3 regions of the Simiduia agarivorans SA1 genome follow, and region 1 is predicted to be linked to each of the others. Evidence: riboswitches for the same ligand, from Rfam matches in the RefSeq annotation. Region 1 holds a riboswitch; each other region holds the start of a gene.

The links. A riboswitch is a leader RNA that binds a small molecule or an ion and turns the genes downstream of it on or off. The one in region 1 is predicted to bind thiamine pyrophosphate.
Region 2: it holds a riboswitch for thiamine pyrophosphate, as region 1 does, so the genes downstream of both, thiO (glycine oxidase ThiO) here and thiD (bifunctional hydroxymethylpyrimidine kinase/phosphomethylpyrimidine kinase) in region 1, are expected to answer to the same signal.
Region 3: it holds a riboswitch for thiamine pyrophosphate, as region 1 does, so the genes downstream of both, M5M_RS15630 (TonB-dependent receptor) here and thiD (bifunctional hydroxymethylpyrimidine kinase/phosphomethylpyrimidine kinase) in region 1, are expected to answer to the same signal.

What each region holds. Positions count from the first base shown of each region.
Region 1 covers NC_018868.3:2,482,984-2,486,214, forward strand. The annotation lists gene thiC (phosphomethylpyrimidine synthase ThiC) at 1-827, opposite strand, end outside; gene thiD (bifunctional hydroxymethylpyrimidine kinase/phosphomethylpyrimidine kinase) at 820-1,680, opposite strand; TPP riboswitch at 1,734-1,829, opposite strand; gene M5M_RS11020 (DUF4136 domain-containing protein) at 1,898-2,479, opposite strand; gene M5M_RS11025 (DUF3313 family protein) at 2,516-3,169, opposite strand.
Region 2 covers NC_018868.3:4,233,560-4,236,790, reverse strand. The annotation lists gene guaB (IMP dehydrogenase) at 1-287, opposite strand, end outside; gene xseA (exodeoxyribonuclease VII large subunit) at 497-1,891, shown strand; TPP riboswitch at 1,927-2,039, shown strand; gene thiO (glycine oxidase ThiO) at 2,103-3,230, shown strand; gene thiS (sulfur carrier protein ThiS) at 3,211-3,231, shown strand, end outside.
Region 3 covers NC_018868.3:3,461,942-3,465,172, forward strand. The annotation lists gene M5M_RS15630 (TonB-dependent receptor) at 1-1,892, opposite strand, end outside; TPP riboswitch at 1,959-2,054, opposite strand; gene M5M_RS15635 (hybrid sensor histidine kinase/response regulator) at 2,127-3,231, shown strand, end outside.

The DNA of each region.
Region 1 (3,231 bases):
TTGCGGATGATCCACTCGCGGGTTTCGTGAATGTTTTTACCGGTGGATAAATCCATGATGGTATCGGCGCCCCACCGGGTTCCCCAGGTCAGTTTGGCCACCTCTTCTTCGATGGAGGAACCGAGCGCAGAATTGCCGATATTGCCGTTGATTTTCACCAGAAAGTTGCGCCCGATAATCATCGGCTCCAACTCCGGGTGATTGATGTTGGCGGGGATAATGGCGCGCCCGCGCGCCACTTCGTTGCGCACAAATTCCGGCGTGATTTCGTCGGGTATGGCCGCACCGAAACTGTGACCGGCGTGTTGCTGTTCCAGCACGCCTAACGACCTGGCCTGCTGCAGGCTCATATTCTCGCGGATCGCAATGTATTCCATTTCAGGCGTGATGATGCCCTGACGGGCGTAGTGCATCTGGCTCACATTTTTACCCGGCAGCGCGCGCCTCGGTTGGCGCTGATGATCGAACCGCAACGCGGCCAGTTCATCATCCTGTAACCGGACATTGGTAAACGCAGAGCTGTTGCCGGCAAGCCTTTCGGTGTCAGCGCGCGCCTCAATCCACTGACCGCGCACATCGGGCAAACCTTTGCGCACATCAATCGCCACGGCCGGATCGGTGTAGGGGCCAGAGGTATCATAAACGCGTACGGGCGGATTGGTTTCGCCGCCAAAATCGGTGGGCGTATCCGCTAGGCTGATTTCACGCATGGGCACCTGTATACCCGCATGGGTTCCCTGCACAAAAATTTTCCGCGAGTTGGGAAAAGGTTGCACCGAGTCCTGGTCGACAGCCGCCACATCGGACAACTTTTTGGGTTCAGTCATGCTGTTCATCGTGTTCCTCTCGAGGGTATAGGGGATCGGGAAAATGCCAGAGCGGGCCTTTTCCTGCGTCAAAATCACCAATGGCGTAATGTTTGGACCGCGCCAGACAGGCGCGTTGAAATGTGATGGCGCTGGCCACTGCACGTGCGAGCGGTTGACCGCGCACCAGAAACGCGGCAATGGCACTCGCCAGCGTACAACCGGTGCCATGGCTATTGCGGGTATTGATCAACGGTGCGCGAAACCACACGGGCGCTGCACCCGGTTGCAGCAACAAATCCACAGCCTGATCAGCCCGGTGTCCGCCTTTGAGCAACACGGCTTGAGCACTCTGCTGCAACAATGTGGTGGCCTGGACCAGCATGTCGTTGTCGTCGCGCGCAACGGCCTGGCCGGTAAGCTGTGCGGCTTCCTGCAAATTCGGTGTAATCAGCGTGGCGCCCGCCAACAAGCGCGCGTAGGCCTGGTCGGGCGCGCCCGCAAACAGCGGACAACCCGCGCTGGCGCGCAAGGGGGTATCCACAATCCAGGGCACGCGGGCAAGTACCGGTTGCTGCCTCAGCGCATTCAGACATGCCACCTGTGACGGATCGGCCAGCATGCCGACTTTGACACAAGCGATCTGGTGATCGACCAACAAGGATTCGATTTGCGCGCGCAAGACCGCTGGCGGCACTGGGTGTACTTCAGTCACGCCCAGGCTGTTTTGCACGGTCAACGCCGACACGGCGGTCACTGCGTAGACCTGCAAGGCCGCAGCGGTTTTTAAATCAGCCTGGATTCCCGCACCGGCAGACGGATCGCTGCCTGCGATGCTGAGAAGCACGGGCTGCGGGTTTTGGACAATGGACATGAAGCCCTCGCAAAACGAGCAGCGGCTTCAAGAACAAGAAAAATGGGTGTATCACCCCGGACTGGCCTTGTTCCCTACGCCGGTACTAACCGGATCAGGTCAACGGGTCTATCTCAGCTCGGCTATGCCGGGCACCCCGCAAGTTGGCAGGCAGTCTAAAGAGCACAAAGGCCGCTGTAAAGCGGCCTTTGGCTGAATGGTTCATCCAATCATAAAATCACAGTGCTTTTGGCATTGAGCTCATGACCTTTTGTACCGCAAGGTCCAGACGTGCACGGCGCTGCTCATCGCTAAGCAGGTGATCTTCGTCCAGGAACACTTTAATGGCACCACGCCACAAGGCCTGCACGCTACCGGGGCGCGCCACAGCCACAATCAGCATGCCCTTGTGCAATTGGCTGTCGCGACCCAGGCTGGGATAGAGCCGGAACAATTCGCGCATTTCTTCGCTCAGCTTCTCATCGCCCACCTGTACGACGGCAATAATCCGATAGTCCACGTCCACGCCATGGCCCAATGTATAGCCTTTGCGGGTCAGGTTTTTCTCGATATCGGCCTGGATTAACTCGACGCCCTGGCTGTCTTCCGCGGTTTCTTCTTCGCCGACAAACACCACATCGGCAGTCCAGCTGATGGTGTCGCCACGGTTGGGCTTGAATTCAGGGTCGGTCACGCTGACCACGGAAAAAGCCGCCAGATCCGCTTTTTCCTTGGCCTGAGCGTCGGGCTGGGGCGCTTGCTGAGACGCGCAGGCACTGAGCAGTAATGTGGCCAATCCCGCCAGAAGATATTTTTGCATTGAGTTATCCCTAGGTTATTCGGTTCCGTGAATATGTTACTCGCCCTGGGGCTGGATGACATCCTCGATGTTGGTGCGCACAATGCGCGCCCAGGAGCCCATCAGCTGGTTTACCTGTGACCGCACCTGTACCGAGTTGATTTCGCGCCACTGACGGGTGGGCTCGCGTTTATCCGTGGCCTGCACCAGCAACTCGCCAGTCTTGCCATCCACAAAATCAAACTGAATGGTCATTTTGCCCGCCGTTTCGGCGTACACCCGGTTGCGACCGCTGGTTTCCATCAGACTGTCGGGCACATAAGTGGGCGCAATCTCCAACACCCGGGCTTTCAGCACCAGCGCACCTTCTTTGGCGGCGGGTTCTGCCACCAGAAAACCGTCTTCCGACAATTCACGGGTAAACGCTTTCTGGTAGAGCTCTTTCAATTGAGCAATACCTTTTTCCGACAGCGGCTTCTGATCGCGCTTGTGGGTATCGCGCGGGTATTTAATCTCTACACCGGTGAGATCCAGCGGCTCGACATAGATACCCGCGTAGCGGGACCAATCCACATCCGGCTTTTTATACACGGTGTCCAGGCGCTTGACCTTGACCTTTTCCATCCCTGCCGGAGCATCCGCATGGACCTGCGGAATCGCCAACACACAGCAGGCAACCAAGGGCATAACGAGGGTTTTCCAGACTTTCATAGCACTCTCCTGTTGGCGTTCAGCTATTGGATAATATGAGAGCGAAAGAGTTCCGGCAAATT
Region 2 (3,231 bases), 1.8 Mb from region 1:
TCCTGCACCACGCCGGCTTCAAACTTCTTCACCATCCGCACTTCCAGTGCCTGCTTTTCGATGGACATGCTCTTATGGATGATGCCGATGCCGCCTTCCTGCGCCAAGGCAATGGCCAGACGGGATTCGGTCACGGTATCCATAGCGGCAGACACCAGCGGAATATTCAGTTCAATGCCGCGAGTCAACTTGGTTTTCAGCGAAACATCTTTTGCGGTGATGTCGGAATAACCGGGCACCAACAGAACGTCATCAAAAGTCAGAGCTTCCTGTGCAATTCGCAACATAGGGGCGGCAAACCTCGTAATTCAGAAGTGACAGAGGCGCTGAATACAACTATCAGCGCCCCAGCAGGTAAACGGCAAATTATAACGCCTTGGGGCCACGGGGTAAATCCTTGTCCTTAATAGTAGTGCATATGGATGACAGCCGTATGATACTGGCTTGAGTCCTGAGTGGCAGGCGCTATAGTGGGCCCAGATTCACCGGAGCCACTATGTCCACCGCCCCCGAACGCCGTATTCTCACCGTCAGCCAGCTCAACCGCTCGGCCCGCCAGCTGTTGGAGACCCACTTCAACCTGCTGTGGGTGGAAGGCGAAATCAGCAACTTTGCCCGCCCGGCCTCCGGCCATTGCTACTTTACCCTGAAAGACCAGGGCGCCCAGATCCGTTGCGCCATGTTCCGCAATCGCGCCCAGGGGTTACGCATCCGGCCCGGCAATGGACTCAAGGTACTGATTCGCGGCCGGGTCAGCCTGTACGAGGACCGGGGCGACTACCAGCTGATTGTGGAACACATGGAGGATGCCGGTCTCGGCGCCTTGCAGCAGGCGTTTGATGCACTCAAGGCCAAACTGATGGCTGAAGGCCTGTTTGATGCGGCCCGCAAACGCCCGCTGCCCTACCCTGTGCAGCACCTGGCCATCATCACCTCGGCCACGGGTGCTGCCCTGCGCGACGTGCTGGCGGTGTTCGAGCGGCGCTGGCCCTTGCAGCAGGCCACCGTCATCCCGGTGCCGGTTCAGGGCGCCGAATCGGCACCGGCCATCGTACGCGCGTTTGAGCTGGCGCACCGGGCCAACCGGTTTGATGCCATCCTGCTCACCCGCGGCGGAGGTTCATTGGAAGACCTGTGGAGTTTCAATGAAGAAAGCGTGGCACGGGCCATTGCCGCCAGCCGAATTCCGGTGATCTGCGGCGTGGGCCACGAAACCGACACCACCATTGCCGACTATGTGGCGGACCTGCGCGCGCCCACGCCATCGGCTGCCGCCGAGCTGATCACCCCCGACGGCGACGAAATGCTGGAAACCTTTGCCGGTTATGAAGTCATGCTGGAAGAGGCCATAGCGCGCAAGTTGGAACGCAGCCAGGAACGCACCCGGTTTCTGGCGCACCGGCTGAATCGCGCCCGTCCCTCGCTCGGCCAACTCGCACAGCGCCTGGACTTTGCCCAACAAGCACTGGTACGTCAGTGGCAACAACAATGGCGCGTAAAACGGCATCAATGCCAACTCCTGCAACAACGCCTGGCAGCACAGCACCCGCGTCAGCAATTGCAATGGCAACGCGAGCGCCTGCAACAACTGCGCGCACGTCTGCTCAGGCAAACCCCCGTGGGGCTGATTCAGCAACACCAGCAGACACTTTCACGCGAACAGAAAGGTCTGCAGCGTATTTGGCAACAAACCCTTTCCGGCCAGCAACAGCAACTGAAGCAGTTGATGCAGGCACTGCACAACCTGAGTCCGCTGCAAACCCTGGAGCGCGGATTCGCCATCGTCACCAACGCCAAGGGTCAAGCACTGATGGATGCCAACCAGGTCAAGCCGGGCGACACCATTCAGGCGCGCCTGCACAAAGGTAAAATTACCGCCACCGTAAAATAACAATTTGCGCGCAAGGTTGGTGCTCATTACACTGACCGCACTTGTCGGGGTGCCGGAAACGGCTGAGATCAGTTTACTGAGACCCGTTGAACCTGATCAGGCAGCCCTGCCGGGCGGCCCCTGCGTAGGAAACAAGCATGCATATCAGACGCCTGCCCGTTGGCAGCACCGTTTCTGCCCTCTCCCTTCAGCACCCGGTCTGGAGGCTCCCATGCTGACCATCGGCATTGCCGGCGCAGGCCTTCTCGGTCGGTTGCTCGCCTGGCGCCTGTCACTTGCCGGTCACCGGGTTATCCTGTGCGATAAAAATCCTGCCCACAGCCAAAGCGCCGCCGCGTTTACTGCAGCCGGCATGGTGTCGCCCTTGTCTGAACTGGCGGTCAGCGAGCGACAAATCTATGACCTGGGTTTGCGCTCCATGCAGCTTTGGCCACGTTGGCTTGAACAACTGAACGCCCGACACCTGTATTCCAAAAACGGCAGTCTGGTGTTGGCGCATGCGCAAGACCAGGCCGAGCTCGCACAATTCCACAACGACCTGAAGCGCCGGTTGGTGCAGGAACCGTTTGACGCCGACACCGTTTCACAGGCACAAATCAAAGCGTTGGAACCGCAACTCGCGCATTTTCAGCAAGGCATTTTTTTACCCGAAGAATCCCACCTGGATAACCGCCAACTGCTGCCGTTATTGTGCGCCGCCATCGTCAAACTGGGCGGCAGACTGCTGTGGGATTGCGCCATTGCGTTTGATAATACTGTGCCCACGGCAGACAGCATGGCGCGTCTGCAGGCGCACGGAATTAGCCACCCCATTGATCTCTGGCTCGACACCCGGGGCGTGGGCGCCAAACAAAGCCGCAGCAGCGTGCGCGGCGTGCGCGGCGAAGTGATGGCAGTACACACCCCCGAGATCACCTTGCGCCGCCCGGTGCGCCTGATGCATCCGCGCTACCAGCTCTACATTGTGCCGAAGGCGGATCAGCACTTTGTGATTGGCGCAACCCAAATCGAAAGCGAAGACCTGAGCCCCATCAGCTTGCAATCGACGCTGGAGCTCGCCAGTGCGCTTTACACCGTGCACCCGGCTTTTGGTGAAGCGCGGGTGGTGGAAAGCCCCACCAACCTTCGCCCCAGCCTGCCCGATAATTTGCCCATCGCAGAAAAGCGCGGCCAATACTTGTTTGTGAATGGCCTGTTCCGCCACGGTTACTTATTGGCGCCCGCCGTGTGTGAGCGGATCGAACACTTATTGAAAAAGCCACTGCTGCCAGACCAATGGCGTGCGGATTTTACCTCCACCGGATTCACTGAAGCAGACCATGATTTCCATTACATTTAAC
Region 3 (3,231 bases), 980 kb from region 1:
TAAAACGCGCTCTTGCCGTTCAGGCTCAGGTTGGCAAACCAGCCGAGGCTGCGGAAACTCATGCCGGCGCTGTAAGTCCAGCGCGGCGCGTGTGCCAGGTCGCGGCCCGATAAATCCACCGGGCTGCCGTATTTGTCCTGGTACACATAGTCGCCATACTGCGCCTGCAGGTAGCCCACGCTGCCGTAAAATTCGATCTGCTCGGTGGCGCTGATGCGGCCTTCAAACTCTGCGCCGTAATTGTCGGAGCTGCCGGCATTTTCGGTGAACAGAATGAAGCGCTGCGGATCGTCCGGGTCCTGCAGCGACGCCGCCACCTGTTGATCCTGCCGGTCCATGTAAAACAGCGTCACGGTGGTGTGCGCACGGCCTTCGGCCCAGTTGGATTTCAGGGCCCACTCGGCGTTGTACAAGGTCTCGGCATCAAAGGTTTTTTTGTCAGCCAGTGCCGGTGGCAGGGTCATGTTAAAGCCACCGGCTTTGTAGCCGCGCGCCAGACGCACATAGCTGGTGTGGCTGTCGGACAGCACTTTCGTCAGCGCCAGATGACCGCCCCACATGGATTCGGAGGGTGAGAAATTGTCGTTGTTAGAGTCTTCGTATTTGGCATTGCGCGTTTCCGAGCGGAGGCCCACCGACAGTGCCCAGCCCGCGCCCAGGTCGGAATCCGTCTGGGCAAAGACCGCGGTGTTGGTGGCGCGATATTCAGAGGCCAGTACTTCATCGGGCCAGCTGTTGTATTCGGAATAGAGGTCGTTGTCCTCTTCCAGCGTGCGACCGTAAATGCCGAGCAGCCAATCGGTGCTGCCATTAAACAGGCGGCTGGCTTCTGTGGAGGCAAGACGGAACTCCTGGCTCAGGGTGTCGCGTTCGGCTTGTTTGTCCCATATGTAATCGTACACGCAGGGCTCGGTGCCCACCGGGTTCCAATCGTCGTCGTAGGCGGTGCAGGTTTTTGCGGCCCAGTAGTCCGGGTTGGCCCAGTCGCCGTCATAGGCGTGCTGGTGCTCTGTATTAGCCAGCGAGGTAATCGCGGTGAGCGCCACCTCATCAGTCGCCCATTCGATTTTCAGGCTGGCGCCCTGGGTGGTCTGGTTGTCGGTACCGGGCTTATCGGTGAGCGTATCAAAGCCGTTGTTGTCCAGCGTCCAGGCGTCGTAGCCGTTGTCCAGTCTGGCGTAGAGGTAATTCAGGTCGATGCGCAGGTTGTCAGTGGCGTCCCAACGCAGTTTGGCGCGCGTGGTCAGCTCGTCCCGGCCGTTGGTGTCATCGCGGCCGAGATAGGCGTTGTCGCGGTATCCATTTTGCTGCTGGGATTCCACCGCCAGGCGGTAGCTCAGTTGTTCGCCGGCCGGGCCGGACACGCTCAGGCCCAGGCCTTGCTGATCATCCTGACCCAGGGTCACCTGGCCGTTCACGGCAAAGGTGTCAGTGGGGTCTTCGCTTTTCAGCCGGATCATGCCGGCCAGGGCGTTGGCGCCAAAGCGAGTGCTTTGCGGGCCGCGCAAGACTTCAATCTGCTGGATGTCGAAGGTGCTGGCGGCCATGCCGAGGCCTGACAGGTCGACGTCATCCACCATAAAGCCCACAGAACTGTTTGGGGCGCCTTGGTAATCTTCCTGCTCACCGACGCCGCGAATCTGGAAGTAACGCGGGCGGCTGGTGGCGCCGGACCAGTTCAGGTTGGCCACGCTGTTGAGCACGTCCTCAAAGTGGCGCGCACTTTCATCGCGCATGGCTTGTTGGTCGATCACCGTGATGGAGCTGGGGACCTCCTGCCAGGTGGTGTCGCGGAAATCGGCGGTGACAGTGATTTCTTCCAGTGGCGCGGCAGCCACCTGGCCGGCGATGGCCAGCGCCAGGCCGGATACTATTAAGCGATATTCAGTCATTTACATGGACCTCAATTCATTAAGAAGTGAGATCCGGCGGTCATGCGCGGGGGTCAAACAGAAAGGCGAAAGCCTGTGTGCCTATTCCTACGCCGGTACTAGCCGGATCAGGTTCAAGGGTGTGATCTCAGTCTGGTAGGCCAGACACCCCTTGGCGGGCGCTATGGTACCAGCTGCAGGTGTTTGCGTCAGCTTGTCTATACTCAGGAGATAATGCTAAGGCGGAGGGCGGCCATGACCGCAACGGTTGTCGAGCTGGATTACTACCGCAACACCATCCCCAAGGTGATGTCCGGTATAGCCAACAGTACCGGCGAAGATTTTTACGCCGCCATTACCCAACAGTTGGCGTTGAGTATCCATTCTGACTTTACCTTCATCAGCAGGCTGTTGCCGGGTGACACCCGGGTGAAGACGCTGGCCCTATGTGCTGGCGGTGAACTGGCCGACAACATGGAATACGATCTGTTGCACACGCCTTGTCAGGACGTATTGGACAATACGATCTGCGTCTACCCGCGTAATATTTGCGCACTCTACCCCAAGGATCAGTTGTTGATTGATATGGGCATCGAAGGCTATATCGGGACGCCTTTGTATGACCGTGCCGGCAACTGCCTGGGGTTGATCGTGGCGCTGTACAAGCAGGAGATTCGTGATCCGGACCAGGTGCGTGGACTGTTCGAATTGTTCGCCGGTCGCATTGCGGCGGAAATCGAGAATCACGAGCTCAATCAGGCCCTGGCCAAGGCCAACGAAGAATTGCGTGCGCACCAACTGATGCTGGAATTAAGGGTGCAAAGGCGCACGGTAGAACTCGAAAAAGCCAAGGCCAGCGCTGAAGCGGCCAATCAGGCCAAGAGTCAATTCCTGGCGCAGATGTCACATGAAATCCGCAATCCGCTGAACGGGGTTCTTGGTGTCGCGGATTTATTATTGGATACCCCGTTAACGCCTGAGCAAATGCATTTGGCCCGTGTGATTAACCAGAGCGGGCAACATCTGATGGGGGTCATTAACGACATTCTCGATTGGTCAAAGGTGGAAGCCGGCATGCTGCAGTTGGAATCGCGGCCGGTGCAATTGCGGGCGTTGGGGCAGCAGGTCGTGGAGATGTTCCGCCACCAGATTGGCACCATTGCATTGAATGTGGAGACAGAGGATGCAGTGCCCGAATGGATCATGGGGGACAGCACGCGGCTCAGGCAGATACTCGTTAACCTGTTGAGCAATGCATTTAAATTCACACGCGCGGATTCGGTCACCATCACCAGCCGTTGGCGCGATGGTTTGCAGGTTTCCGTCACCGATACCGGCGAAGGCATTCCGGCCGCGCACT